3 regions of the Sphingopyxis sp. OAS728 genome follow, and region 3 is predicted to be linked to each of the others. Evidence: riboswitches for the same ligand, from Rfam matches in the RefSeq annotation. Region 3 holds a riboswitch; each other region holds the start of a gene.
What was found. Region 3 has a riboswitch for cobalamin ahead of GGC65_RS14970 (TonB-dependent receptor plug domain-containing protein). Riboswitches for the same ligand answer to the same signal wherever they lie in the genome.
Positions count from the first base shown of each region.

Region 1: another riboswitch for cobalamin. It lies ahead of metE (5-methyltetrahydropteroyltriglutamate--homocysteine S-methyltransferase); the one in region 3 lies ahead of GGC65_RS14970 (TonB-dependent receptor plug domain-containing protein).
Region 2: another riboswitch for cobalamin. It lies ahead of GGC65_RS05875 (TonB-dependent receptor plug domain-containing protein); the one in region 3 lies ahead of GGC65_RS14970 (TonB-dependent receptor plug domain-containing protein).

Region 1 covers NZ_JADBDT010000001.1:1,115,596-1,125,161, reverse strand. The annotation lists gene GGC65_RS05300 (choice-of-anchor A family protein) at 1-855, shown strand, start outside; gene GGC65_RS05295 (acyl-CoA thioesterase) at 859-1,257, opposite strand; gene metE (5-methyltetrahydropteroyltriglutamate--homocysteine S-methyltransferase) at 1,244-3,556, opposite strand; cobalamin riboswitch at 3,669-3,873, opposite strand; gene GGC65_RS05285 (hypothetical protein) at 4,195-4,491, shown strand; gene GGC65_RS05280 (SDR family NAD(P)-dependent oxidoreductase) at 4,559-5,521, opposite strand; gene GGC65_RS05275 (AraC family transcriptional regulator) at 5,698-6,606, shown strand; gene GGC65_RS05270 (hypothetical protein) at 6,712-7,725, opposite strand; gene GGC65_RS05265 (MAE_28990/MAE_18760 family HEPN-like nuclease) at 7,790-8,890, opposite strand; gene GGC65_RS05260 (DUF262 domain-containing protein) at 8,893-9,566, opposite strand, start outside.
Region 2 covers NZ_JADBDT010000001.1:1,241,528-1,251,093, reverse strand. The annotation lists gene cobO (cob(I)yrinic acid a,c-diamide adenosyltransferase) at 1-314, opposite strand, end outside; gene GGC65_RS05875 (TonB-dependent receptor plug domain-containing protein) at 314-2,170, opposite strand; cobalamin riboswitch at 2,348-2,568, opposite strand; gene GGC65_RS05870 (acetyl-CoA C-acyltransferase) at 2,619-3,776, opposite strand; gene GGC65_RS05865 (acetyl-CoA acetyltransferase) at 3,778-5,007, opposite strand; gene GGC65_RS05860 (class I adenylate-forming enzyme family protein) at 5,009-6,700, opposite strand; gene GGC65_RS05855 (carotenoid oxygenase family protein) at 6,702-8,198, opposite strand; gene GGC65_RS05850 (NAD(P)H-dependent flavin oxidoreductase) at 8,195-9,163, opposite strand; gene GGC65_RS05845 (TonB-dependent receptor) at 9,281-9,566, shown strand, end outside.
Region 3 covers NZ_JADBDT010000001.1:3,155,444-3,165,009, forward strand. The annotation lists gene cbiB (adenosylcobinamide-phosphate synthase CbiB) at 1-755, opposite strand, end outside; gene GGC65_RS14940 (aminotransferase class I/II-fold pyridoxal phosphate-dependent enzyme) at 748-1,722, opposite strand; gene GGC65_RS14945 (adenosylcobinamide-GDP ribazoletransferase) at 1,719-2,438, opposite strand; gene GGC65_RS14950 (histidine phosphatase family protein) at 2,435-3,004, opposite strand; gene cobT (nicotinate-nucleotide--dimethylbenzimidazole phosphoribosyltransferase) at 3,001-4,017, opposite strand; gene GGC65_RS14960 (DUF1636 domain-containing protein) at 4,014-4,421, opposite strand; gene GGC65_RS14965 (hypothetical protein) at 4,421-4,966, opposite strand; gene GGC65_RS14970 (TonB-dependent receptor plug domain-containing protein) at 4,966-6,924, opposite strand; cobalamin riboswitch at 7,068-7,252, opposite strand; gene GGC65_RS14975 (S41 family peptidase) at 7,305-8,753, opposite strand; gene GGC65_RS14980 (RlmE family RNA methyltransferase) at 8,785-9,507, opposite strand; gene GGC65_RS14985 (Ppx/GppA phosphatase family protein) at 9,504-9,566, opposite strand, start outside.

The DNA.
Region 1 (9,566 bases), 2.0 Mb from region 3:
TCACCGAACGGCCAGCCGGGCCTGACCGTTGTCGGAAACGTGACCGGGAGCCACAAGAATCTCAACAATGGCTCGGGTGCGGTCGTCGGCGGCAACGTGACCAGCGGTTTTAACCTCAATGGCCCGAACCAGACTGTGAAGGTCGGCGGGACGATCAGCAACACCAACGTCAATCAGAATACCGTCATTTCCAACCTCGACAGGAGCAATCCCGCATTCGGGCTGGCGCTGCAACAGCAGAAAACCGATCTGAAGAGCAGCATGGGCAGCCTGTCGTTCGAGATGGGCACGCTCAAATCGAACAGCCAGCTGACGGTGCAGGGCAATCGCGGCACCTTTACCGCGCAGCCGAATGCTCAGGGGCTGGCGGTGTTCAACATTACCGCGGCGAACCTCGACAAGATCGGCGAGATCCAGTTTAACCTGAACGGCGCCGACACCGCGATCGTCAATGTCAGCGGCCGGTCGATCAACCTCAACGACAATTTCCTGGGCGGCACGAACAACCTTGGCGAGCGGGTGATCTGGAATTTCCCCGAGGCCGAGACGCTGAAGCTGAGCACTGCATGGGGCGGATCGGTGCTCGCGCCGCTCGCCGATGCCGAGACGCGTAATTATATTCAGGGGTCGGCGGTGTTCGGCAATCTCAAGCAGAATGGCGAGATGCATATCGGGACGTTCAAGGGCGGCTATACGACGTCGCCGCCCGGTGGCGGATCGAGCGGCGGCGACAGTTCGACCGGCGGTGGCGCGACGCCGATACCCGAGCCGGGGATGGTCGGGCTGTTCGGGCTGGGCGTCGGCGGGTTGATCCTGTGGCGGCGTCGCCGGGCAAAGTCGGGCGACGCCGCCTGACGATCAGGTTTCGAGCGGCTTCACCGTCCGCGGGCGTCGGTCGGGGCCGACCGCGACGAAGATGAAGACCGCCTGCGTGACCTTGTTATCCTCGTCGGCATGACGGTCGCGCGCCCAGGCTTCGACCTCGACGTGCATCGAGGTGCGGCCGACCTTGACGAGCCGACCGAATACCGACACCTCGTCGCCGACAAAGACGGGGCGGTGGAAGGACATGCCTTCCACCGAGATCGTCACCGCGCGGCCGCGTGCGTGGCGTGAGGCCACGGACGATGCCGCGAGGTCCATCTGCGCCATCAGCCAGCCGCCGAAGATGTCGCCATAGACATTGGCGTTCACGGGCATGGCGGTGACGCGGACGGCGGGTTGGCCGTCGGGCATGATCGCGTCAGTTTGCATCATAGGCTTCCTTGATGCGGGCTTTGGTCCGCATCGCCTGGGCTGCGGCGACCATCGCGACGAGTGCCGGGCGCACCTCATCCCATTTGCGCGTCTTGAGCCCGCAATCGGGGTTCACCCAGATCTGCTGCGGCGAGACATGCTGGCCGGCGAGGGTGAGAAGGTCGGTCATCTCGCGCTCGGCCGGGATGCGGGGGCTGTGGATGTCGTAGACGCCGGGGCCGACCTCGTTCGGATAGGCATAGCTGGCGAAGGCGTCGAGCAGCTCCATCTGCGAGCGCGCGGTCTCGATCGAAATAACGTCGGCGTCCATCGCGCCGATCGCGCGGATGATGTCGTTGAACTCCGAATAGCACATATGGGTGTGGATCTGCGTGTCGTCGCGGACGCCCGATGATGCGATGCGGAAGCTTTCGACCGCCCAGTCCAGATAATGCTGCCATTCGCTGCGGCGGAGCGGCAGGCCTTCGCGCAGCGCGGCTTCGTCGATCTGGATGATCGCGGCGCCGGCGGCTTCGAGATCGTGCACCTCGTCGCGGATCGCGAGCGCGATCTGGCGGCAGCTTGCCTCGCGCGGCTGGTCGTCGCGAACGAAGGACCAGTTGAGGATGGTGACGGGACCGGTGAGCATGCCCTTCATCGGGCGGTCGGTCTGGTCCTGCGCATAACGCCACCAGTCGACGGTCATCGGCGCGGGGCGCGAGACGTCGCCATAGAGGATCGGCGGGCGGACGCAGCGCGAGCCGTAGCTTTGCACCCAGCCGGCGCGAGTGAAGGCGAAGCCGGCGAGTTGCTCGCCGAAATATTGCACCATGTCGTTGCGTTCGAATTCGCCGTGGACGAGGATGTCGAGGCCGATTTCCTCCTGCCATTTGACCGCGGCGCGCGTTTCGACGCGCAGATACTGGTCATAGGCGACATCGTCGATTTCGCCCTTGATATGCGCGGCGCGGGCTTTGCGGACCTCGGGAGTCTGCGGGAAGCTGCCGATCGTCGTGGTGGGATAAGCGGGGAGGGCGAGGCGCTGTTGCTGGACGTCGCGGCGCACGGCGAAGGGCGAGGTGCGGTGGGTCGCGCTTTCGTCGAGGGCGGCGAGGCGCTGGGCGACTGCCGGGTTGTGGATTTTCGGTGAGGTCTGGCGCGCGACCGCGGCGATGCGCGAGGCCGAGAAGGCGGCGAAGCTGGCATCCTCGCCCTCATTGAGCGCCTTGGCGAGCGCGGCGAGTTCCTCGATCTTTTGCACCGCGAAGCTTAGCCACTGGGCGATTTCGGGATCGAGGCCGGTTTCGAGTGTCAGGTCGACCGGGACGTGGAGGAGCGAACAGGACGGGGCGAGGATGAGGTCGCGTTTGCCGGCGAGTTCCTTGAGACGCCAATAGAGGTCGGGGAGGTTGGCGCGCCAGATGTTGCGGCCGTCGATCACGCCGAGCGATAGGAGAACGTGTGGCTGGAGCTTGGCGAGCGCGGGCTCGAGCTGGTCGGGCGCGCGGACGAGGTCGAGGTGGAGGCCGTGGACGGGGAGGTCAGCGACGAGGTCGAGGTTGTCGCCGAGGCCGCCGAAGTAGGTGGTGAGCATCAGCTTGGGCCCGCGAGTCGCGAGGCGGGCGTAGGCGCGCTCGAAGGTGGTGCGTTGCTCGGCGCTGAGATCGAGGACGAGGCACGGCTCGTCGATCTGGACCCATTCCGCGCCGGCCTTGGCGAGGCGGGCGAGAATTTCGGCGTAGGTGTCGAGGAGCTGCGGCAGGAGCGCGAGCGGTTCGACCGCCTTGCCCTTGGCGAGCATCAGATAGGAGACGGGGCCGAGGAGGACGGGGCGGGTTGAATAACCGAGCGCCTTGGCTTCCTCAAATTCGTCGAAAATCTTGGTCGAGGCGATACGGAAGGTCTGGCCCGCGGTGAGTTCGGGGACCATAAAATGATAGTTGGTATCGAACCATTTGGTCATTTCCTGCGCTGTTGTGTCGTGGCTGTGGCCGCAGGCGGCGGGGCCCTGCGCGCCGCGCGCCATGGCGAAATAGAGGTCGGGATCGACCGTCTCGCCGCTCCAGTCGTAGCGGGGCGGGACGGCGCCGATCAGCGCGCTGGTGTCGAGGACATGGTCGTAGAGCGAGAAGTCGTTCGAGGGCAGGATGTCGGCGCCGAGCGCTTTCTGGCGCGCCCAGTTGGCGACGCGGAGGCCCGCTGCGGCGGACTGGAGTTCGGCGAGGGTCGACTTGCCCGCCCAATAGCTTTCGAGCGCGAATTTGAGTTCGCGGCGGAGGCCGATGCGGGGGAAGCCGAGGGTGGCGACGCTGACAGTCATTTTCAAACACCTTGCAAGGGGCAAGGCGCCGGGCAGACGAGCAGGCACGAGTCCGCGCCCGTGAAGCAAGGTCGGGCGCAGCCATGCATGCGGCCTGACCGGACACCCCGCCGGAGGACGTATCTGACGAGGCAGGTCTCCTGGCTCACGGATCGACGCGGTGGTCTGGCCTTCCCGGTCCCTTGCCGGACCAGTGACACGTAGCGACCATCGCTCACCGCTTACAGTTGCGGGGGCAGCGCCGGCTTTGAACCGGCTTCCCGTCTTAGCTCCACGCAGCGCAAGCGGCGCAGAGAACCTCGACAGGCTGAAACATAACGCAGCGGCGGGGCTTGTCAATAGTCATATAAAGAATTCTTTATATGACGCCCTGGTGCCTTCGTATGCCATGCAAACGTCAAGTCGTTTGTCGATTCGAACGGGCGGCCCGTCGAACGGGGTGGGGCCGATACCAAGGCGTATGGCAATGATATAGCATAGTTTTCGGACACCTTGCGCCGCCTTTCGCGGTGCCGTCCGCACGCCCGCGGGGCGCAGGAGATGCATTGCCGACCAAATCCTTTCGCCCTGGCGGCGGTCGCGGCTGAACAGGCCGGCGGGACTGCCCCCTTCGTTTCCCCCACCGAAGGCTCTCCCCCATGAAGCTCCCCCAAGACTATTCCAGCGGCTCCAGCGACGGCGAATGCGAGTGTTTGCCGCGCCCCGAAATCCCGGCTGACGTCGCCGTGCTGACCACCTTTGTCCTGCGATATCAGGATGCTTGGTTCGGGATGGAAAAGCGCGTTGCGTTCGAGGCCGAGGATGTCGCCGCGGCGCTGGTGATGATGGAGCGCGAGACGATCGGCGCGTGGGCCGAATTGACGCAGGACGGAAATGTGATTTGCCGCCGCGGCTTCGAGCCGGGCGGGGCCGCCGACTATTGGGTCGTCGACTAGCGGGCGGTTCGGGACGATGCGGAGCGGACGGCGCACGGCCGCCCGCTCCCTTGTCGTCATCGAGGCGTCAGAAACGCTCGCCGACCATCTCCTCGCTCTTCGCCCACAGCGCCTTGGCGTTGTCGGGATCGATCGCATAGGAGCGCACGCCGGCGCGCAGGCCCTCGTCATTCGCGAGCTCGGCGACGTGGCAATCCTCGAGATAGCGCCCGCCGACCTCGGCCGGATCGGCGACCGCGGCGGCCCAGACCGAGGTTGCGGCGCCCTGCGGGATCGATTTGAACTCGAACACGGGCTCGCCCGCCGCAATGGCATTGGCGTTGAGCTGTTCGACGAGCGCCTCGATCGCGCCTTCGTCGAGGTGACGGCCGAGTTCGGTGTGGATGCCGCCCGGGTGGAGCGCGATGCCGCGCACGCCGCGGTCCTTGTGACGGCGGTCGAACTCGACGGCGAAGAGGATATTCGCGGTCTTCGAACGGCCATAGGCGATCCACGGTTCATAATCGCCATTGTCGAAGTTCGGATCGGCGAGGTTCACGTCCGAGAAGCGGTGCCCCGACGAGGCGAGGCTGACGAGGCGGCCGCCGTCCTTGATCAACGGCGCGATGCGGTTCGCGAAGGTGAAGTGGCCCAAGTGATTGGTGCCGAACTGAGTTTCGAAGCCATCCTCGGTCTTGCCGAAGGGCGCGGCCATCACGCCGGCATTGTTGATGACGACGTCGAATTTGCGGCCGTCGGCGATCAGCGCATCGGCGGCGGCACGGACGCTGGCGAGCGAGGCGAGGTCGAGCTGGATCAGCTCGAAGCTGCCGCCACCCTGTGCTGCGGCGTCGCGGACGGCGGCGGTGGCGCCTTCGGCCTTGGTCAGGTCGCGCGCGGCACCGACGACATCGGCGCCGTGGGCGACGAGCGCGCGGGCGGTTTCGACGCCGAGCCCGGCCGAGACGCCGGTGACGAGGAAGCGCTTGCCCGACAGGTCGACCCCGGCGAGGACGTCGTCGGTGGTCGATTTCGCGTTGAACTGGGTCATGCTAAGCTCCTTGGATGAAGCAGGGCGGAGGGGATTGCCCTGACCCGGTCAAGATAGGCGCTGCGCCCGCCGCCGCGCTGCCCGATCATGGCATCTGCTTGCCTATTCCTCTCAATGCGGTGGCGGCGAGGAAGCCGTCCCTTGCGCGCGGGCGCGCGGCGTCCGATGTTGGGATCATGCAAGACCGGCTCGACTCGATATGCCAACAAGTGCTGCGCCACGCGGTTTCCCCCTATTATGAGACGCCGGTGCCGCGATTGGTCGTCGCGACGCAATGTGCGCCGACCAGCGGGATCGCGACCGTCTATGAACCCGTCACCTGCCTGATCCTGCAAGGGACGAAGCAGGTCGTGATCGGCGACCAGGTGCTGCGATACGACGCATCGAGCTATTTCGTCGCCTCGCTCGACCTGCCTGCGGTCGGCCGCGTGGTCGAGGCGAGCCCCGACAAGCCCTATGTCGCCGCGGCGCTGCGCATCGACCGCGGCGCGCTCGCCGACCTGATCGCCAGCATGGACCCCGCCGCCATCGGCCACACGCCGCCGGGCGACCTCGCGGGCTTTGCCGTCGCGTCGGTGACCGAGGAGCTGGTCGAGGCGTGGGCAGGGCTGCTCGGGCTGCTCGACCGGCCGGGCGACGTCGCGATGCTGGCGCCGATGCGCGAGCGCGAAATCCTCTATCGCCTGTTGCAAGGGCCGCTCGGACATCAACTCTGCGCCATCGCGCAGGAGGACAGCCGGCTGTCGCGGGTGCGGCGCGCGATCCTGTGGATGCACGAGCATTATGAAGAGATGCTGCGTACGTCGGCGCTGGCCGAGATTGCCGGGATGAGCGTTGCCTCCTTCCATCGGCATTTCAAGGCAGCGACCGCGATGAGCCCGCTGCAGTTCCAGAAGACGCTGCGCCTGCATGCGGCGCGGCGGTTGCTCGCCGGCGGCAGCGAGGCGAGCCGCGCGGCTTACTCGGTCGGGTATGAGAGCGCGTCGCAGTTCAGCCGCGAATATGCCCGCGCCTTCGGCCTGCCGCCGTCGCGCGATGCCGAGCGGCTGCGCGGGGCGGCGGCGATGGGGGTGGCGGCGGTTTAGGACGCTCTAGTGTATCCCGGCGGAAGCCGGGACCCATGAGGCGCGAGGCCGCCGCATCGCTTCTTTCCGCGCTGGGCCCCGGTTTTCACCGGGGTGCACAAAGGCTCAACCACTCGCCGATTTCCGCGCCTTTCCGCCTTCCAGCGCGGGATCGTTCGCCGGGTCGGGCAGCGCGAAGAAGGCGCGGCGGGCGGCTTCGCCGGCCTTGCGCAAGGGGGCATAGACCCTGGCCAGCGCGGCCTCCCACGCGATTTCCTCCTCGGCATCGAGCGTGCGTTCGTAATCGTCATGGCCGAACTGGCCTTCCTCGATGCCGATGAAGTCGTCGGGCGGGGGGAAGTTGGTGCGCAGCTCGCCGGTGGCGTCGTCGTGCCACACGGTCATCGCATCCGCCTCTTCCTCGGGGGTCGGCCCCTCCGCGTCGGCGTGTTCGGGATCGGCGTCCGAAATGGCGGAAAACTGCGTAACTTCATTCGCGATCGCGGTGCCGCGCCACAGGGTGGCGAGGGGGTTGGCGCGGTTGTCGCGACCGGCGAGCCAGAGGGCGAGGGCGGCGGACATGCCGGGCGCCTCGCTGGCGGCGGGGCCGGCCTCGGCGTCTTCGGGCGCGTCTCCGGATGCCGTTCCGGCGTCGATGGATGTGCGCGCGGCTTCGGCGGCGTCGAACAGCGACAGGAAGCCCGGCCAGTCGCCGGCGATGACCTGCGCGAGCATCTCTTCGCCCGCCCGCGCCCGCGTTTCGACCATGCGGTCGAGCCGCGCGAGCATCGCGAGGCCGAGGCGGCTGTCGATGCGGCGGCGTTTGTAGAGGCTGCGGTCCTCCTCGCGATAGACGGTGGTCAGCTCGTCATGCCCCCAGATCGCGCGGTCGAGCAGCTCGTCGACGAGCCGCCCGCGCGCGATCAGCAGCGCCGCGGCGCAGCCGAGCCGGAACGCCGCGCCTTCGGGCCGCTGCTTGAGCTGATAGGCGGCGCCGGGCGACATGCCGACCTTCGCCGCCGAAATCTTCACCGACCCGTTGGTGGCGAACGCCTCCAGAAATTCGCGCTGGAGCCGCGGCGTCCAGTGATAGCTGCCGGGGGCGGGGATAAACGCGGGATCGTGCGGGGAGTCGTCCATCGATTTGTCCTTTCGGTTGGGTGAAACCGATAGAATGAACCATATGGGTGAAATGTAGGAAAGATTAAACTTCCGCAGTCGGAGATTCGTCAGCCATTTGAGCCACGACGAGTTGTTCTGGGACCGGGGGCGCCTCGTTAAAGCGGAATAGCACGACGTTCTTTTTTGCCGGTATGTCGAACATCATGCCAAGCTCAGCAGCCTCTTCGAGAAGAACCCGGTCATGAGGTTGTCCTTCAATCTGTAGACTTGTAACCATCCGCTCGACGCAGTAGCTCTCTCCACAGAGGTAAACTGTTCCCCCTATCTCAAAACCCCCTGTCATTTTTCCAATGAAAACAGTGCCATCTCTCAAGGATTCTGTTAATTTTCCTCTCTTCTCTACAAAGCCTTTGTCTTTGAGTAAGAGCAAACCAGAGAGCTGAACTCTTTCCGATATCGCTTCGCAAAGCGCCGAGATAAATTCACAAAACTCCACTAGTACGTTGACATGCAGAATGTCACTAATATCCAAACTCCCATGCGCTGCGTCATTTCTGTATTTAATTATTTCACTAAGCTCGCTCTCGGCAGACGCCGTCAATCGATCTCCGGTTTCGAAAAATGCCAAAACAGCTCTATGTTTTTCTATCCAGCTCGACATATTTTCTATGCCACACGACTTCATATATCGCTGCAATTCTGGAAGCCGTAGATTTTGCTCCTGCATAAGCATGGCTCGCGGCTCGATAGTGTATTTGCTATCAGAGAGCGCGGCATGATATCCTTCTACGAGCCTATTTAGGTCGATATCACCGAACCTCGGTCCATCCTTTTTTTCGAGGATTTTCGATATCCCCAGTCTATACGATGCTTTGATTTCGTCGGGAAGTTGAGAAAACGGGATTCTTGATTGAAGCAATCCTAGATGCTCGCGGATCATCTCACTGCAAAATTGTTCGTAAATGGCATATATGCGAGTAACGACGGCGCAATGGTCGATTACCCTCCACGCCACTCGATCGGGCGCCTGTTCCGCTCCAATGCCTAAGTCAAAGCATGGAGTCTCTGCCGCGCAACGAAGGGCGTTGTCCAAAAGAGCTGTACGGAAGTTCTCTGAAGTATGGACGTGTTTAATCAGCGCCGATATGGCGCTTTTGGTGCGCTCGAGAAATGGATTGTACATCGTTAACCGATGATACTCGAAAGCATGTTCCGATAAAGATCAATTCTGTTCTTTATGTCCTGTTTTGTATTGCCCCGGCCCGTAAATGTCCCATCCGGATGGCTTGCGAACAAGGCTTTGGTGGCTGCAATTATCTCATTTCGTCGATCTCGCAGGGTTTGGCTATCGACCAGGCGCTCAGAAAGGCCGATCATAACCGCGTCTTGGAATGCTCTGTGTGGCTTCGCGTCCCAGGCATTCGCAGCTGGCTGAAACGGGCGGAAAATATGTTCGCCATACACGTCATGTGCGAGCGCGAGAGTGGCTAGATACAATTCTTCCAGCCTCTCAACGTCAATTTCGTCAAACTTGGCGGCGCGCCTCATGTATATATCTAAGAACCCTTGCATTCCGCGTCGGTAGTGGTCCACGTGCCTAAGAGCAAAGAAGCGTAGAGCGACCTCTGCGTCGCCCATTTTTGCGAAAAAGGGGTCGGAAACTAGTGCCGGATTTGTTTCGATCTCTCCCTCCACCCAGCGCGGTAGACCCCATATTTCTCTAAATCGGTCGGAGCGGGTGATTTTGTGGAGCATATCATTGAACTGCCCCCGGTAGAGCGCATTCCTGATCTCCTGACGTTCCAGTTTGATGCCGCCCGTGTTTAGGCGATCAAATACCGTCTCGCGAAGAAGCGATG
Region 2 (9,566 bases), 1.9 Mb from region 3:
CGCGTCCGGTCCTGCGTGTCCCAGGTAAAGCCTTCGCCCATCGGCTTGAATTCGATCAGGTCGGGAAAGCGATCGAACACCGCTTTCTCGCCCGTCGCCATCGCGCCCTTCACGAATTGCACGACCCCGACCTTCATGTCGTGGCCGATCGCGCGCACCGCCATGCCCAGCGCGGCCGAGGTCTTGCCCTTGCCGGGGCCGGTGTGGACGATCACCAGCCCCTTTTCGACCGTCTTGGTCGCGACTTTTTTGTTTTGCGCCGCCTGAATTTTCTTCATCTTCGCCGTATGTTCGGCGTCGGTGCGCGCCTTCATCAGAAGCGCGCCCGCACGCCGCCATAGGCCGCGCGGCCATAGGTGCCGTAATTGAACGCGGTCGCATAATCGGCGTCGAACAGATTGTCGACGCGGCCGTAAATCTCGAAATGGCCGCCCACGGGGAAGGATGCGCGAATGCCCGCAAGCGCATAGCCGTCGAGCGGCACAGCGTTCGCCGCATCGTCGAAACTGTCGCCGACCAGCGTCAGCGTCGCGCCGGTCGACAGGCCGAACGACCAGTCATAATCGGCCGACAGGCTGACCGCATGCGCGGCGCGGCGGGGCAGGCGCTTGCCGTCGAAGGCCGGCCGTCCCGACCGGTCGCGCGCGTCGATATAGCTGTATGATGCGGTGACGTTCAGCGCATCGACGGGCTTCAGCGCCAGCGTCGCCTCGATCCCCTTGGCACGCGTGCGATCGATATTGCCATAGGTGAAGGTCGCATTGTCGTAATTGATCTGGTCGTCGGTGTTGCGCAGGAATGCGGTCAGCGAGATCAGCGCGCGGCCATCGGCCAGATTCTGGTCGATGCCGATATCATAGCTTTTCGACCGTTCGGGGCGCAGCGCGCTATTGCCGCTGAAGGCGTCGTAAAGCTGGTATAGCGACGGTGCCTTGAACCCTTCGCCATAGCTCAGCCGGACGTTGGTCGCGCCCGCATTCGGCGAATAATTGGCGTTGGCGCCGAAGGTCGTCGCGCCGCCGAACTGACTGTGGTCGTCGTGACGGACGCCGCCCGACAGCGACAGGCCGGTAAAGGGCTGGACGATCCCCAGCGCATAGACGCTGTCGATATTCGCCTTCTGGCTGTCGGTCGATCCAAAGCCGAAGAAATCATAGTCGGGCCGCTCATGCTCGTAACCGAAGATCAGCTTGGCCTGCTGCACTGGCGTCACGACGCCCTGATATTCGAACCGCAAATTGGTGCCCGAATAGCCGTAATCGGGCGCGGTGCCGCGCACGAAATAATAATCGCGCTCGTTGCGCATCCACGTCACTGCCGCGCGGCTGGTGAAATTGCCGTCGAACAGGCCCAGGTTCAGCCCTGCATAACCGACATATTGGTCGAGCTTGGCAACGTCGGCGCTGTCGGCGGGCGCGCCGAAGAAGCTGTCATAATCGAGGTCGGCGTTGATGTAATAGCCGCGCAGGTCGAGGCTCAGCGCGTCGCTGAACGCGACCTTCAGCCGCGCGTTGCCCGCGAAATTCTTGTATCCGTCCTTCTCGGTGCCGACCGCTGCCGACGAAATGCCGTCGGTGCGAAAATAAGCCCCGCCGATCCCGCCCGAAATCGCCCCGGTGGTGCCCGACACATCGGCCTTGGCACTGAGCGTATCGCTATACCCATATTCGGCCGAGGCGCCCGCCGCAAAGCCTTCGGCCGGGGTCGCGGTCATCAGGCTGACGACGCCGCCGATCGCCTGGCTGCCGTGCACGACCGAATTCGACCCGCGCAGCACTTCGATCCGGTTGATGTTGCCGGTCAGCAGATGGCCGAAATCATATCCGTCGCCGATACCGCTCGGATCGTTGACCTTCACCCCGTCGATCAGCACCAGGGTTTGCGTCGTTTCCGCACCGCGCAGCGAAATTCCCGCGACCGATCCGGTGCTTCCGGTGCGGTTGAAGCGCACGCCCGGCGTCGTCGCGAGCAGGTCGACGATGTCGACCGTCTGGCGCTTTTCGATCGTGTCGGCGTCGATGATCGTGATCGCCTGACCGACTTCGTCGCGCGGTTGCTCGATCCCCGACGCGGTGACGACGATGTCGTCGCGGTCGCTATCGGTGGTTTGGGCCGGCGCAGGCGTCGCCGCCGTGAAAGCCAACAGGGAAATGGTCGCAAATTTCAACATGGGTAGGGCCCCGCACGCCGACAACGAAGGCGGAGCCTGTCGATACGCGCGCGCGATCGACCGATGTCGGCGGCGCAAGTGGCGTCATGGCCTGCGACCCCGTCACCGAGGCGGCTCCGGCCGCCTGGTTGTCGCTCGACGGAAACCTCCGTGCCGCGGCCTTTCCCTGGACCTTGGCATTGAGCGACCCACGCCGGCAGGTCTCCTGGCTCGCGGGTCAGGGCTCGATGCACGCCTTCCCAGGTGACCCCAGTGGCTGATCCGAACGCGTCGGACCGGTGCATCTCGCTCGCCGCTTACAGTTGCAGGGACAGCCTCGGCTTCGGGGGTTCAGGACGAGCCCCTTCACCGCGTTCCCATTTTAAGCCCTTTCGGGCACCGGCGCGATCATGCGCGAGGCAAGCCCCGCACGCGCCGCCCATAGCGGAATCGCGCTTTTGCGCAATGGCTATTGGCGTTCGACGATCATCGCCGCACCGACGCCCATCGCGCCGGTCAGCACGACAAGTCCGTAGCGTCCCCCGCACGCGTCGAGCGCGTCGAGCAGGGTCGAGGTCAGGATCGCGCCGCTCGCGCCCATCGGATGCCCCTTTGCAAGGTGTCCGCCGCTGACGTTGACGCGCGCCGGATCGGCATCGCGGTCGCGCAGGAATTTGGCGATGGTGACGGCAAACGCCTCCATGAACTCGATCCGGTCCATATCGTCCAGCGTCAGCCCGGCGTGCGTCAGCACCTTGTCCATCGCCGCGAAACCTGCGGTCAGTGAGGCCGCGGGGTCGCCGCCGCTCTCGGCAAAGGCGACAACGCGCGCACGCGGCGCGATGCCCAGCCCTGCGCCGCCGACCAGCGCCAGCCCCGCGCCGTCGCAGATCGGCGGCGCGTGGGCGATGCTGTGCAGCGGTTCGAAGGTCGCGCCTTCGAGCGCGCCGGCATATTGCGCCTGCAGTTCGCCAAAGGCGGCCGGCGCGGCGGCTAACGATTCCGCTGTGGTTTGTCGGCGGATGCATTCCTCGCCCGCCAGCGCGCCGGTCGCGATGCGCGAGGATTGCAGGGCGGCGTCATTTTCGGTCGCCGCTGCTTTCTGCTGCGAGCTGAGCGCCACCGCGTCGAGCTCGGCGCGCGTGATGCCTTCGACATGGGCGAGCCGGTCGGCAGCGAGCACCGGCGGCACGAAGCGCGCGTGCGGTGGCAGTTCGTCGTTGGCGTAAAAGCCCGCGCGGTCGCCGAGGAACGGGCTCGCGCTCATCGATTCAACGCCGCCCGCGAGGATGTGCGTGGCTTCGCCGCTCGCGACCTTCGCCACCGCCTGACCGATCGCCGACAGCCCCGACGCGCAATAATTGTTGATGCTGTGCGCCGCCGCGGTGTCGGGAAGCCCCGCGTGGAGTTTCGCAAGCATCGCGATATGCCCCCCCTGAGCGCCGCTCTGCGTGACGCAGCCAAGCAGCATCGCGTCAGGCGCCGACGCGATAGCGCCGCAACGAGCGGCGAGCGCGGCCGCCTGCTGGCGCACCAGTTCCTGCGGACTCAGCCCGGCAAGCCCACCATCGGGCCGCGCCTTGCCGCGCGGCGTGCGCACCGCATCGTAGATAAAAACGTCGGTCAAATCAGGTGCCGACGACGAAGCTGACTGCGGTCGTCGCGCTGCCGCCGACGTTGAAGGTCGCGAAGTTGCGCGCCCCTTCGACCTGATAATCGCCCGCGTTTCCGGTGACTTGCCGCCAGCCGTCGAGCAGCATCCGTACCCCGGTGGCACCTACGGGATGCCCGAGCCCGATCAGCCCGCCCGACGGGTTGACCGGCAATTTGCCGCCCAGCGCAATCGTCCCGTCCTCGACCGCGCGCCAGCTTTCGCCCGGCTTGGTGATACCGAAATGATCGATCGCCATATATTCGGTGATCGAGAAGCAATCATGCACCTCGACCCCGTCGCAGGCATAGATGTCGGGCATCTCGGCACGGCGCAGCGCGTCCATCATCGATTTGCGAACGCTAGGAAAAACAAAGTCTTGGCCTCTACTCCCCGCGACCTTCGTCGAATAGAGCAGGGGCGCGGTCGCATGCCCCCATCCCTTGATCCGCGGAATGCTGTCGATCGAAATCCCCCGACGTTGCGCGTAAACTTCGGCAACTTCCGCCGAAGCCAGAAAGATCGCGGCGGCGCCGTCGGTAACCTGCCCGCAGTCGGACTTGCGCAAGCTCCCTTCGATCAGCGGATTGACCTCGTCATTCTCGCCGAGATGCTCATCCGTGATCGCCCAGCCGCGCGTCTGCGAGTACGGGTTCTTCTTCGCATTGGCGAAATTGTTCGCCGAAATGCCGCGCAGATATGCACGGTCGAGGCCGAAGCGTTCGTCATATTCCTCGGCGACGCGCGCGAACATATATGGCCAGAGGTAGCGCGCCTCCTGCGCCTCGCGCCCCGCCCAGGCAGCGGCACCGAGATATTCGGCGGCACACTGGCCGGGGACATTGCGCATCAGTTCGATGCCGAGCACCAGAGCAAGGCCGTAGCGTTCGGCTTCGATCTCGGCCGCGGCGGCGAGGATCGCGATGCTGCCCGAGGCGCAGGCGGCCTCGTGCCGCGACGCGGGGATGCCCGCGAGGTCGGGGTGGACGTGACCGAAGAAACCGCCGAGCTGGCCTTGTCCCGCGAAGAGTTCGCCGACGAAATTGCCGACATGCGCGGTTTCGACCTCCTTGGGTTCGATGCCGGTCGCAACGAACGCCGCTTCGGCGACGTCGCGGAACAGTTCGAACAGCCCGCCGCCCTCGCGTTCGAGGTTGCGCGAAAAGTCGGTCTGCGCGCCGCCGAGGATGAAGACGTCCTTTGCCATGTCAGGCTTCCTTTTCGAGGGTTGCGAGTGCCATTTCGCGTACTTCGCTGCGCATCACCTTGTTGGTGACGTTGCGCGGCAAGGCGTCGAAGCGGAACAGGCGTTCGGGCAGTTTGAAGACGGCGAGGTCGTGGCCGCGCAGATAGTCGGCGACTTCGCCGATCCCGACGTCGTCGGCGCCGCGCGGGACATAGGCGAGGCCGATGCGCTCGCCCATCGTCGGATCGGGGAGCGAAAAGACACACGCCTCGGCGAGCAGCGGGTGGCCGCCGAGCAACTGGTCGATCTCCTCGGGCGAGATGTTCACGCCGCCTCGGATGATCAGATCCTTGCAGCGTCCGACAAAGCGGTAGAAGTCGCCCCCCTCGGCGATCTCGAACAGGTCGCCGGTGCGGAACCAGCCGTCGTCGGTAAAGGCTTCGGCTGTGCGGTCGGGGGCGTTATGATAGCCCTCGAACAGCGTCGGTCCCCGGATTTGCAATTCGCCCGAGACGCCGTCGGCCTCGATCGCATCGCCGCCGCCCGGCGGCACGAGCCGGCTTTCGATATTGGGCGCGCGGCCCTCGCCATAGGGGCGCTGATAGGTGCCGCGGCGCGGGAACAGGCTCGCGCGCTTGTCGGGATCGGGCATGTCGCCCTCGCCGGTGATGAAGCTCATCCCCTCGTTCGATCCGAAGACGTTGACGATGATGATGCCCAGCTTCTCCTGGAAACCGCGCACCATCGCGGGGGCGAGCGGCGCCGATCCCGAGGCGATGACGCGCAGGCTGGAGAGGTCGACCGACGCGAGCAGCGCCTCATTCTGCAGCAGCATGTTGAGCACGGCGGGCGGTGCGATCGTCAGGCTCGGCCGCTCGGTCGCGATCTGCTTGAGATAGATGCCGGGATCGAACGGATGGTGCAGCACCATGGTGCCCGCGCTGGTCAGCCAGCACATGGTGATGCCGCCGATGCTCGCCATGTTGATGAGCGGGAAGGGGTTGAGCAGGATATCGCCCGGCCCGACCTTCATCGCCTCATACCCCGCGCCCGCGACCGCGATCCAGTGGTTGTGGCTGCGCGGTACGCCCTTGGGAACGCCGGTGGTGCCCGAGGTCCAGCAGATGGTGAAGATATCGTCGGCGTCGACCGGGTTCGCCGCGACATGCGCGGCGAGGGCCCGCTCGTCGCCGCGGACGGTCGACAGGTCGAGCGCGCCCTCGGGCGGATTCGGGCCGAAGGTCATCAGCCGGATGCCGTCCAGAAGCGGCTGCGCAACGCCGACATGGTCGCAGCCCTTGACCTGCGTCGCGCAGACGAACGCCTTGGGCTCGACGACGCCGATCATCCCTTTGAGCTCATGGCTGCGATATTGCACCGCCGCCGGGCTGACGATCGCGCCGATCTGCGCCGCCGCAAAATAGAGCGCAACGAACTCGCTGATATTCGGAAGCTGGACGAGCAGTACATCGTCCTTGCCGATCCCCGCGACGATCAGCGCGCCCGCGATCCGGTCGACCTCCGCCTCAAGCTCGGCGTAGGTCAGCCGCTGCGGTTCGCCGAAAGCGAAGTCGCCGCGGTTCGGCGCATCGACCAGCGCGAGCCGCTCGGGATGCGCCACCGCATTGGCGAAGAACAGGTCGGCGAAACTCTTGTCGCCCCACCAGCCGTTGTCGCGATGCCGCCGCCTTTTATCCTCTCCCGCGACGATCATCTCAGGCGGCCAGCACGCTGTTCGGACCCATGCCGATGTCGTCGCCGCTTGCCCAGACGGTGTGCGTGCCCGAACAGATGCGTTCGGGCAGGATGATCCGGCACACCGGCCCCGCCGCGACATTTTTCGCGTCGATCAACACGCATTCGGAGCGATCGGTTTCGAGGTCGGCGATGAAGGAGACGAGATAGCCGTCGTCCTCGTCCTTCGCGTTTATGCGCGGCGCGAAGGGCGCCTCGCTGCCGAAGCGGCCGGGGCCGAATTCATATTCCTCACTCGTTCCGGCGTTCAGGTCGTGCTTCACGAGCCCGCGGAACAGGAACCAGCCGGGCTCCGGGATCGCGCTATAGGCGTAGCGGTAGGGCTTCCCCGCATAGCGGTGGTTGAACATGCCGAATTCGAGATCGCGGTCGTCGAGGCGCTGCTCGGTGGTCTCACCGGTCTTCAAATTGAAGCGCCAGCGGTGGAGGCGCGGCTTCAGGAGGCCCTGATCGAGATAGGCCATCATCCGCTCCAAGCCCTCAGGGGCGTTCGGATAGGACTTCGGCATCGGCTCTTCCTGATAATAGCCGTCGAGGATGATCTCGTCGCCTTCCTCCCACGCGTTGAGCCAGTGGAGCGTGTAGGTCGGCTCGGCTTCGAACCAGCGGATATCCTCGGGCTGGCCGTGGCGCGGGATGATCGCAAAACGCGTCTTTTCGTCGGGATGGAACTGCACCACATGCAGGTTCCGTTCGAGCAGTTCCTCGCTCCAGTACAGCGGCATGTCGTTGAGGATCGTGTAATTCTTCGTGAACGCCATGTCGTGCGGCAGGCGCGGCCCAGCAAGCGGGACGGGGATATAATGCTTAAGCTTATTGTCCGCCCCGACAACGCCATAATGCATGTAAGGCGCGTGCTTCGAGTAATTGAAAAACATCAATTCTCCGGTCGCGAGGTCGACCTTGCAATGCGCCGAAATGCCGTCGAGTGGCACCCAGCTTTCGGTGCCATATTGTTCGAGCGTGAAGGGGTCGAGCCGGTAGGCTTCGCCGCACTGATAGAAGGTCGAGATGATCTTGCCTGCGTGGATCGCGACATCGGTCGAGCTCGAATCCTTCAGCCACTCCTGCGCTCCCCAGCCATGCCGGGTGGATTTATGAGGGGGCTCCATAAGGCCCGCCCACAGCGAGCGACCGGCTTCCTTCTCGGCCTCGAACCCCTTGGTGCGCACGAAACGGCTGCGATAGCTCGCGCGGCCGTCCTTGAACGAAATCGCGTGGATGAAGCCGTCGCCGTCGAAGGGGTGATAGCGGCCGATCGGTTCGTGAATCTGGTTCTCGCCGGTGCGGACATAGACGCCGTCGATGTCGGTCGGGATGTTGCCGATCACCTCGGCATCGCCATTGGCGAAGATCGCGTTCCACTCATTGTAAGTCGGGCGCCACGCGTCCTTCATATAGGGGTGGTCGTTCGGCTGGATCGTGGTGCGGATCGTCTCGACGAGTTCGGCGGTCATGCGGGGACTCCTTCGGCGGCAGCAAAGCGCGGCCTCGCGGCGGCGGCATCATATTCGGAAACAAGGCGGTCGACGATCGCCGCGACGGGTTCGATGCCGCGCACGGCGCCGACACCTTGCCCGGCGGACCAGACATTCTTCCACGCCTTGGCGTCGTCCTGCGCGTCGGAGAAGTTCGGGCGCTTGTCTTCGGGCATGTTCGCGGGGTCATAGCCCGCGGCGATCAGGCTCGATTTCAACCAGTTGGCGGTCACACCGGTGATGCCCTTTGAAGGTATGATGTCCTCCGCGCCCGCCGCGACGACCATATCCTTATAGGGCTGTACCGCCATGCTCTCGGCGCAGGCGATCAGCGACGTGCCAAGATAGGCGAGGTCCGCGCCCAAAATCTCCGCCGCACGCACCGCATGGCCGGTCGATATCGCGCCGCCGAGGACGAGCGGCCCGTCCCAGAACTGCCGGACCTCCTCGACGAAGGCGAAGCCTGCGGTCGCGCCGGTGTGCCCGCCGGCGCCCGCGGCGACGAGCACCAGTCCATCGACCCCGGCGGCCGCGGCCTTGCGCGCAAAGCCCACCGAATTGACGTCGGCGAACACGAGCCCGCCATAGCTGTGGATTTCCGCGGCCACCCGCGCCGGGCTGCCGAGCGCGGTGATCACCAGCGGCACCTTGTGGCGCACGACGCAGGCGAGGTCTTCGGCGAGACGGCTGTTCGAGGGATGGACGACGAGGTTGACCGCCCAGGGCGCAGCATCGGGATCGTTCGAGAGCGCGGCATCGATCCGGCTCACCCAATCCTCAAGGTCCGCCGATGTGCGTGCATTCGGCGCAGGGAAGCTGCCGATCAAACCCGAGCGCGAGGCCGCGATTACCATTTCAGGACCCGAGACGAGGAACATCGGCGCGGCGATCGCCGGCAGGCGCAAATTGCGCGTCAATGCTGGTGGAAGGCCGTTTTTCGGCACCGTTCTGCTCTCCCGAATTATCTGACTTGCATAACGATACTTAAAGACGATAAGAGTCGCAAGGCCAGAAAAAGCATCGCGGGGCAAACCTGACGATGGTGGGAGGGAGAGAGTTTCATGAAAAAGCATTTCATCGCGCTGCTCGCTGCATCGGCGCTTGCCAGCCCCGCCGCCGCATTGGCGCAGGATGCGGCGCCCGCCGAAGATCAGGGCGGCCTCGAAGAAATCATCGTCACCGCGCAAAAGCGCGCCGAGGGGCTCTCCGACGTGCCGATCTCGATCTCGGCGGTCAGCGGCAAGCAGGTCGAAAGCTACGGCCAGACCAACCTCGAACAGATTTCGTCGTCGGTCCCGAACCTCAAGATCACCCAGACCGCGATTGCCAACCGTATCGCGATCCGCG
Region 3 (9,566 bases):
GCCATCGCCGCCTCGGGCCAGCCGGCATTGGGTGAGGCATGTTTGCGCGCATCGCGCCACAGGATGCGCCACCCGGCGCCGCCCGCGACACACAGCAACAGGCCCGATAGCCGTGCGGGAATCCAGTTGGCGAGATCGTCGGCGCGTGCCGCCGCCCAGCCAAAGGCGCGCCAGCGCTCCTCGCGGTGGCCGATCAGGCTGTCGGCGGTGTTCACGGCTTTATACGCCCATACCCCCGGCAGGCCGAGCAGGATCAGCCAGAACAACGGCGCGACGACGCCGTCGCAGAAACTCTCGGCGAGGCTTTCAATCGCGGCGCGGGCGACGCCGGCCTCATCGAGCGCGGCGGTGTCGCGGCCGACGATCATGCCGACCGCGCTTTGGGCGCCCGTGAGGTCGCGCGCATCGATCCGCTCGCCGACCGCGCGCACATGATCGAACAGGATGCGCTGCGCCAGAGCGGGCCAGGCGAGGATGGCCACGGCGACCCAGCCCCACGCGCCGAATGATGCGAGCAACAGATGCTGGAGCGCCCAGCCGGGGCCGGCGGCGAGGATGAACAGCAAGAGCAGGGTCAGGACGCCCAGAGCACGCCGCGCGGCGAAGCTATATTCGGAGCGGTTCCACGCCACTTCACGGCCCTCGATGATCCGCGCGAACAGCCCGACCGGGTGGCCGATGCGGCGATAGAGCGCGCGCGGCCAGCCGAACGCCGCGTCGAGCGCCAGGGCGGTGAGCGCGACCGGCTCAGCCATCGGCGAGCGCTGCTTCGAGCCGCGCGCGCGCATCGGCATCGGCGGGCAGGCCGATCCGGAGCCAGCGGGGTTGGTCGGCGAAAGGCCGGGTCAGGATCGCGCGCCGCGCGAGCCGTTCGAACAGCGCCTGCGCATCGTCGACCTCGATCAGGCGAAAGAGCGGGCAGTCGCCCGTTGGCCGAAAGCCTTGGCGCGCCAGCAGGGCGTCGAGCGCGGCGGCTTCGGCGGGCAGGCGGCGCCGTGTCGTGGCGATCCAGTCGCGGTCGGCGTAGGCGGCGGTGCCAATCGCAATCGCCGCGGCCGATAGCGGCCATGCGCCGAGCCGCTCGCGCAGCGCCGCGACGATAGGCTGCGGGGCAATGACGAAGCCGAGCCGGACACCCGCGAGCCCGAAAAATTTGCCGAAGGAGCGAAAGACGATCAGCCTTGCGTCGTCATCGACCGACGTCGCGACACTTGCCGCCGGATCGACATCGGCGAAGGCCTCGTCGACCAGCAGCCAGTCATCCGGCCCGCGCGCGTCCAGCAGCGCCTGCATGGCATCGGCGCCGATTGCATGGCCGTCAGGATTGTTGGGATTGGCGAGGATCAGCGTGCCGTCATGGCGCCGTGCTGCTTCGCGGTCGATGGGCATGCTTTCCGCGAGCATTTCGCCATGCGTGCGATAGCTTGGCGCGATATGCCGTGCGGGACGGCTCACCAGCGTCCCGGTGAGCCGCAAGCCGATCTCGCTGCCCGGCACCGCGCAGACATGGCGTGGATCGACGCCGAAAAAGGATGCGGCGACGGCTTCGAGTTGTGTCAGTGCTTCGGGATCGGGCAGGCGCTGCCAGTCGACCGGGATGTCGGCTGTGCCCGGCCAGACGTGCGGGTTGATCCCGGTCGACAGGTCGATCCAGTCGCTGTCGCCGAAATGACGTCTCGCCGCCTCGATCCCGCCGCCATGCCAGGTCCAACGTGCGCTCATGCCAGATGCGCCCACAACAGCGCGGCGGCGAGCAGCAGGCTTTCGCCGAGTTCGATTCCGGCGCCATGCCCGTCGCCTGAAATTCCGCCGATGTTGCGCAGCAACCACCAGCCCCAGAGAAGGAAGGCCATTGGTGCAACGAGCAGCGAAGGTGAGAGCCACGCCGCGGCGACGAGAGCTAACGCCCATAGGACGAAGTCGACCGGCCGCACGGCATTGCGAAACCGCGATCCGAGCCCGGCGTGGAGGTCGGGCAGCGCGCGCGACCAGACGAGCGGGCCGATCCGCGCCGCGAACGGGACCAGCGCGATGGCGGGAAAGGCTTGGATGGTGAGCAATGCGTGGAGCAGGACGAGCTTGGCGAGCAGTTGCAGGGCGATGGCCACAACCGCGAAGCTGCCGACATGCGGGTCGCCGAGGACAGCGATCATGCGCTCGCGATCCTTGTGTGCCGCACCGCTGGCATCGGCGATATCGCCGAGTCCGTCGAGATGCAGCGCGCCGGTGACCGCGACCCAGACGATGAGCGCGCAGAGGGCCCCCGTCCACGGATCGATTTGCGTGCCGGCCCAGCCGGCGCCGGTGACGAGCGCGCCGACGATCAACCCGACCGCAGGAAACCAGCGCATCGATGCTGCGAATTCGTCGCTCGAAACCGCGATCCGCGGCGTCGGCAGCCGCGTCAGGAACTGGATCGCGACGATCAGCCCCTTCACGGAGTGAGTCCCGCAATCTGCGCGCTGGGCTGCTCGCCCGGCCAGACGCGAAGCGAGAGCCGCGCGGCATAGGGCAGGTCGAACGCCCAGAGCTGGCGCTGGTCGAAACCGCAAAGCACATGGAGCGCCGCGCGCATCGCGCCGCCGTGGGTCACGACGAGGGTAGGGATCGGCGCAAGATCGCCTATCGCGGCGGAGACGCGTGCGACGAGCGACGACCAGCGTTCGCCGCCGGGCGGCGGGTTGGCGTCGGGGTCGTCCCAGAAGCGGCCGAAGGCGTCCCGGTCGACGGCGCTGCTCGGCTGGCCATCCCAGTCGCCGAAATCGAGTTCGCGCCAGCGCGGGTCAATCGCGAGCGCTAGGCCCGTCGCTGCGCCGATCGCTTCGGCTGCTTCGCGGCTCCGGCGAAGGTTGGACGCGATCAGGCGTTCGATGCCGAGGTCCCGGGCTTGCGCTGTGCAGGCGGCAATACCATCGACCGTCGGCATCCCATCGGTGCGGCCCATCAGCAGTCCCGGCGTTTCGGGCGCGCCATGGCGCAGCAGATGGAGCGCAAAGGCGGTCACAGCGATGCCGAGACCTCGGCCTCGGCAAAGGTTGCCATCCGGTCGTGCGCCGCGAGAGCGCTGCGGATGATATTCGCCGCGACCGCCGCCCCGCTGCCTTCGCCGAGCCGCATGTCCAGCGCCAGCAACGGATGGAGGCCGAGCAGGTCGAGCAGGCGCCGGTGCCCCGGTTCGGCCGAGCAATGGCCCGCGATGCAATGCGCGGTGATCGCGGCATTGCCGGCCGCGAGCGGGGCGATCGCCGAAGTGCAGATGAACCCGTCGAGCAGCACGGGCACGCCGAGTTGGCGCGCGCGCAGGATGGCGCCCGCAATCGCCGCAATCTCGCGCCCGCCGACGCGGCGCAGCGTCTCGAACGCCGAGCGCGGCGCGTCGGCGTGGAACGCGATGGCTTGATTGACGACCGCGGTCTTGCGCGCGACGCCATGGCCGTCGACCCCGGTGCCGGGGCCGACCCATTCGGCCGCATCGCCGCCCAGACTGCGCGCGCAGAGCGCGGCGGCGGCGGTCGAATTGCCGATCCCCATTTCGCCGAGGACGATCAGGTCGAGGTCGGCGTCGACCGCCGCCGCGCCGCGGTTGAGCGCGTCCAGACATTCGGCTTCGCTCATCGCCGGGGCGATGGTGAAATCGGCGGTCGGGCGGTCGAGATCGAGCGAGACGACCGCGAGTTCGAGCCCCGCCGCGCCCGACAAGGCGTTGATCGCCGCGCCGCCATTCGCGAAATTGCCGACCATCTGCGCGGTGACGCTCGGCGGAAAGGCGCTGACGCCATGGACGGTGACGCCATGGTTGCCGGCGAAGATGGCGGCGCGCGCGTGGGCGACCTGCGGCCGCGCCCTGCCCTGCCACCCGGCGAAGAAGATCGCGAGGTCTTCGAGCCGACCGAGCGAACCCGCGGGTTTGGTCAGTTCGCCCTGCCGCACCCGTGCATCGGCTTCGGCATCGCGGTCAGGCCCACGCAGGTTGGCGAGCGCGGCCTCGAAGGCCTGAACGGAAGCAAAGCTGGTCATTCGGCGACAAATCCTGGCGGGGGTGTGCGGGTGATGAAATGGCCTTTGACGCCTTCGGGCCAAAGCGAATAGGGGACGCGGCCATGCTCGCTCGCGGCATAATGGACCGCATAGTCGAGGATGGCGCGCGCCGATTCGGCGTCGCCTTGAAAGCGGCCGAGGACGTAGCCGACCTTGTCGGGCGCGCGCAGGTGGACGGTACAATGATCCGCGCATGCGAAGAGGCACGCCATTTCCTGGACCGCGATGGAGGCATAGTGCGGCTCATCTTCCTGGAGGCGTTTCAATGCCTCGACGAGCCGCGCGCCGCCACGCACGCCCGACGCGTCGTCCCGGGACTCGCGGCTGTGGCGGCAGGTGTTGCACACCACCACCGCCGGACCCGGATCGACGCGCGTGAGCATCAGGCCGCCGTTGCCGGTTGCTGCGGTGCGGGAACACCTGCCGCGACGAGCACGCGATAGAGGACATAAAGCCCGATCAGGATCGCGCCGTTGCGCACGAACTGCTCGGCGAGCAGATCGGGCGCCATTGCGGTGTGCAGCCCGCCGAGGACGAGCGCGAAGGCGAGGATGATGCCCTTGAACGCCGTGAACCCGGCGGCATAGGCGAGGCTCAGCCGCGCCGCGACCGTGCGGTAATCGAGCGCCTGCAACGCCGCATAGCCTGCGAGCGCCGAACCGACCGCCGCCGTGCCGAGCCCGACGCCCCACGCCAGTGTGCTTCCGTCGCGCGGATAGCCAAGCAGGAAGAAGCCGACGAACTGGCTCGCTGCCCACGCCAGCAGCATCAGCGCGAGGCCGTCGCGGCGGCGCATATGCACCGCCGCGAGCGCCGCAAGCGACGGAAAGGGCGTTGCGCAACCGAGCGCGAGCGTCGTTACAGTGCTCGCGGCCGTCAGCAGCGAGACCCACAGCGTCGAGGCGCCCCGATCCGACAGCACGGCCATCAGAAACGGCCCCTTATGCCGGCATAGATGCTGCGACCGAGCGAGCCATAGCGGAACGCGGTCATATATTGCTCGTCGAAGATGTTCTCGGCGCGTGCGAACAGCTTGACCTCGTCCGACAGCGCATATTCGGCGCGCAGGTCGACGAGCGTATAATCGTCGAGCCGTTGTGCGTTGCTGGCATTGTCATAGCTCTTGCCCGACCAGCGGACTGCTGCGCCGAGTTCGAGCCCGAAATCGAAGCCATAGCTCGCCGAGGCGTTGGCCGTTTGACGCGGCCGGCGCGGCAGCCATTTGCCGAAATTGGCGGTGCCTTCGGAGCGATCCTCGGCGACGATCCAGCTGTAATTGCCGTCGAGCTTCAATCCGCCGAGGGCCAGCGCCGCGGTCGCCTCGACGCCATGCGCCTCGCTGCGCGCGACGTTCGAATAATAGCCGAAACGGCGCGTCGTCGGGTCACCCGGCACGAAACACATCGGGTTGGTCGTCGTCGACGAACAGCTGTTGTAGATGATCTGGTTCGTCGTCGTGCGGTCGAACCAGGTCGCGCCGACCATCAGCTTGTTGTCGAACAGATGCTGCTCGACGCCGGCTTCCCAGCCGTGCGCTTCCTCGGGGTCGAGCCCGATATTCCCATATTCGCTGAACTGTTGATAAAGCGACGGCGCCTTGAAGCCTTCGCCATAGCTTGCGCGCAGCACCGTGCCGGTCGAAAGGCGCCATACGCCGCCCGCAGCGAACAAGGTCTGCCCGCCAAAGCTGTCATGATCGTCGTAACGGACGCCGCCGTTCAGCGTCAGCCCGTCGAGCGGTTCGACGCTGAGCTGGCCATAAACGCTGGTGATCTCGGCCTTGCCGCGCGCGAATGCCGGGACCGGGGTTGCCAGCGACGCTGCGGGCGAGCGGCTGCGGAAATCGGACCGTTCATTCTCGACCCCGAAGATCGCGGTGATGCGGTCGGTAAAATCGAAGCTGCCCTGATATTCCCAGCGCTGGTTCTTGCCGTCGGCCTCGAAGCTTTGCGGACGCGCGCGGTCAGGATTGAAATTGTCGCGGTTCGTGTCTGTGTAAGCGTAAGCGATACGGTTGCGGAAGCGGCCACCCACGAGGTCGACATTGAGCCCGGCGTAACCGACGAACTCCTTGTTGAGGCCATAATCGTTGCTGTCGACGTTGAAGCCGTCGAATTCGACCCGGCCGCTCGAATAATAGCCCCGCACATCGACGCTGACATTGTCGGCGAGCGCGAGTTCGGCGCGGCCGGAGAGATTGGTGTTGCGATAGCCGTCACGCTCGACCCCGCCGAACGCCTTGGCGTGCGACGAAATACCGTCGGTGGTGAAGCGCTGGCCGCCGATGCGCCAGCTCAGCGGGCCCGTGCGGCCGCCGACCGCGGCGCGCGCGCTGACGGTCTGGCGCGATCCCGCTTCGAGGTCGAAACTGCCTTCGAGCGCTTTTTCGGGCGAGGCGGTGACGACGTTGACGACGCCGCCGATCGCCTGGCTGCCCCACAGGATCGACTGTGGTCCGCGCAGCACTTCGATCCGCGAAATGTCGCCGGCGAGCAAATTGGTGAAGTTGAAGCCGCCGCCGGTCGACGACGGATCGTTGAGCTTCACCCCGTCGATCACGACGACGCTATGGTCCGATTCGGCGCCGCGAATGCGGAGCGAAGTCGACGTGCCGTAACCGCCGTTGCGCGAGATGCTGATGCCCGGCGTGCGGAGCAGCAATTCGGTGACGCCGATATCCTGCGCGCGGTCGATCGCTTCTTTGTCGATCACGGCGATCGACGACGGCACTTCGTCGAGTGTCAGCGGCGCGCGCGTTGCGGTGACGATGATGCTGTCGCCGTCGGCGGCGACGGCATGCGCCGTGCCCGCGTCCTCGGCAAACGCGGCAGAGGAGGCCGCAACGGCGGCAAGGCAGATCGAACTTCGGAAAACAAATTTGAACATTGGGTACCCCATCGACGAGGCCGCCCACACGCGTGGGATCGATGGGTTGTCCGGGGACGCACGACATCGAGCCCGCGCGCGAACGCGGCCAAACCTGTCGTCATGCGGGTTCACCCCCGTCCGCCCGGCACACCCTGTCCGGTCGAAAGACGACGGCGACGGGCAGGTCTCCTGGCTTGCGGGTCAGCGCCGGTCGGCCGCCTTCTCGGGACCGGAATCCCAATGGCAAGTGGCCGATGGCTCGCCGCGTACAGTTGCAGGGGCAGCCGGGGTTTTCCCGTTCCCTCTTAGTCTCCGTTGCCGGGGAACCTGTCGCTTGCCGCGGCCGTTAGCCCCATTTTGCGGCTGCGGTCAATTGCTGCGATGCAGCGGTGGACCGATCAGAACAGCCCTGGCAGCTCGCGCTGGGCGGCGCTCGGCTGGTCGGGGACCAGCATTTCGGGTTTGGCGGACATGGGCGCGCCGCGGCGCTGCGCCGACGCGCCGGCGCTGGCATCGGCGATCCGCGTCGTGCAGGCCCTGCCGGCGAGGAAGTCGATCGCGGCGCTGACCGACGCTTCGCGCGCGTCGCCGAGCGGAAGCGTCAGATCGTCGCTCGCGGCGCAGCTGTTCGCGATCTTCGGCGCCAAGCCGTCATAATAATCGCCCGCGCCGGTCGCGTTGACCGTCGCGAATGCGACCACGCGCATGCGGTCGTCGCATTCGGCCTTGTCGAGCGCGATCTGGCCGACGGGCTTGCCATAGGTGTTGCTGCCGACCAGCGTCATATTGGTGCCGAGGTAGGGCAGCATCGAATTGATCACGAGTTCGCTCGCCGATGCGGTCGAAGCGGTGCCGATGAAGGCGATGCGCGTCGGCGCGATCGACTGCGCGCTGGGCGCGAATCGATGTTCTTCATTCTCTCCCGATTTGGTGGCGCGAAAACGGGTCTGCGAGAAAATTTGCCCGGCGCGATTGGCCCCCATCAGGTCGCCCATCAAATTGGCGGTCGAAACAAGGCCGCCGCCATTATAGCGGAAATCGACGATGATATCGGTCACCCCGCGCGCGCCGAAATCGGCAAAGGCCGCCTTCAGCTGGTCGTCCGCCGACGCGATGAAGGTGCGCAGGTTGAGATAGCCATAGCTGCGCCCGCCCTCGGTGATGATCTTCGCGCCATAGCGATCGGAAATCGGGTCGAGCGAATAGTCCGCCTTCGCCACCGTGACGTCGCGGGTGCCGGCGGCATCGGTGATGCGTAGCACGCGGCTGACCCCCGGGTCGTTCGGGCCGAGCGCATTGGTGATGCCCGCGGTGCCTTCGGCATTCACGATGCTGGCGACCGTGCGCAGGTTGCTGCTGTTGGTGCCAATCGCGACGATCGCCGTGCCGCGGTCGATCCCCGCGGCAAAGGCCGGTGCGCCTTCATAGGCCTCGGCAATAAGCACGCGCTGGTTTACCGCGTCATAGGTCATCCGGACCCCGAAACCGGCACTCGATCCATTCGAAAAGAAGGCGTTTTCTTCGGCGATCGACGTGATGTAGGTGAAGAAGCGGTCCTTGTTCAGCGCGCGCGCCGGCGCGACCAGCGCATCGATATAGGATTGGACATTGTTATGGGCGGCGGGATTGACGCTCGCGACGTCGCCGGGGAACAGATACCATTCGTCGATCACCGCCTTGGCAAAGATCTGCCGCGAGGTCAGCGCGCAATTGGGGGTCGGTGTGGGGCTCGGCGTCGGGGTGACCGTGACGGGGCCGCCGCTGCTCAAGCTTCCTTCGCCGCCGCACGATGCCAGCATCAGCGCCGCGAGCGTTACAGCCGCGATCGACTGCTTCGACTTGCCCATGAAAACTCCCCCGGTTCGACCCAATATCCGACTATTCCGTGTCCGCCTCCGCATCATTGCTTCGGCCCTTGAAGCCTTGGGCGATGACATAAAGTTCGGGCGACCCCTTGCGGCTCGCCGGCGGTTTGGCGTGTTTTACCGTTGAAAAATGACGTTTTAGTAAAGTCAGCAGCGTGTGATCGGCGCCGCCCGCAAACACCTTGGCGACGAACGCGCCGCCGGGCTGCAAATTCTGCACCGCGAAATCGGCGGCGGTTTCCGCGAGCCCGATCGTGCGCAAATGATCGGTCTGCTGGTGGCCGACGGTGTTCGCCGCCATGTCCGAAATGACAAGGTCGGGGGCGCTGCCCAGCGCCTCGATCAAGGCATCGGGCGCCGCATCGTCCATGAAATCCATCTCGAGGATTTCGACGCCCTCGAGCGGCTCGCAATGGAGCAGGTCGATCCCCGCTACGCGCGCGCGCGGGTTCGCCTTGCGTACGACCTGCGACCAGCCGCCCGGCGTGATGCCGAGGTCGACCACGGCGCGCGCTTTCTTGATAAAGCCGAATTTATCGTCGAGCTCGATCAGCTTGTACGCGGCGCGCGAGCGATAGCCCTCGGCCTGCGCGCGGCGCACATAGGGGTCGTTGAGCTGGCGTTGCAGCCAGCGCGTCGACGAGACGCTGCGCTTGCGCGCGGTCTTGACGCGCACATGCAAGCCGCCGCGGCCCCCCGATCCCTTGGCGCCACCCTTGCCGCCGGCACCGCTCATTTGCGATACTCGCGGCGGGTGACGGGGATGTCGCGGCCCTGCATCGCCAGCGTGCGCAA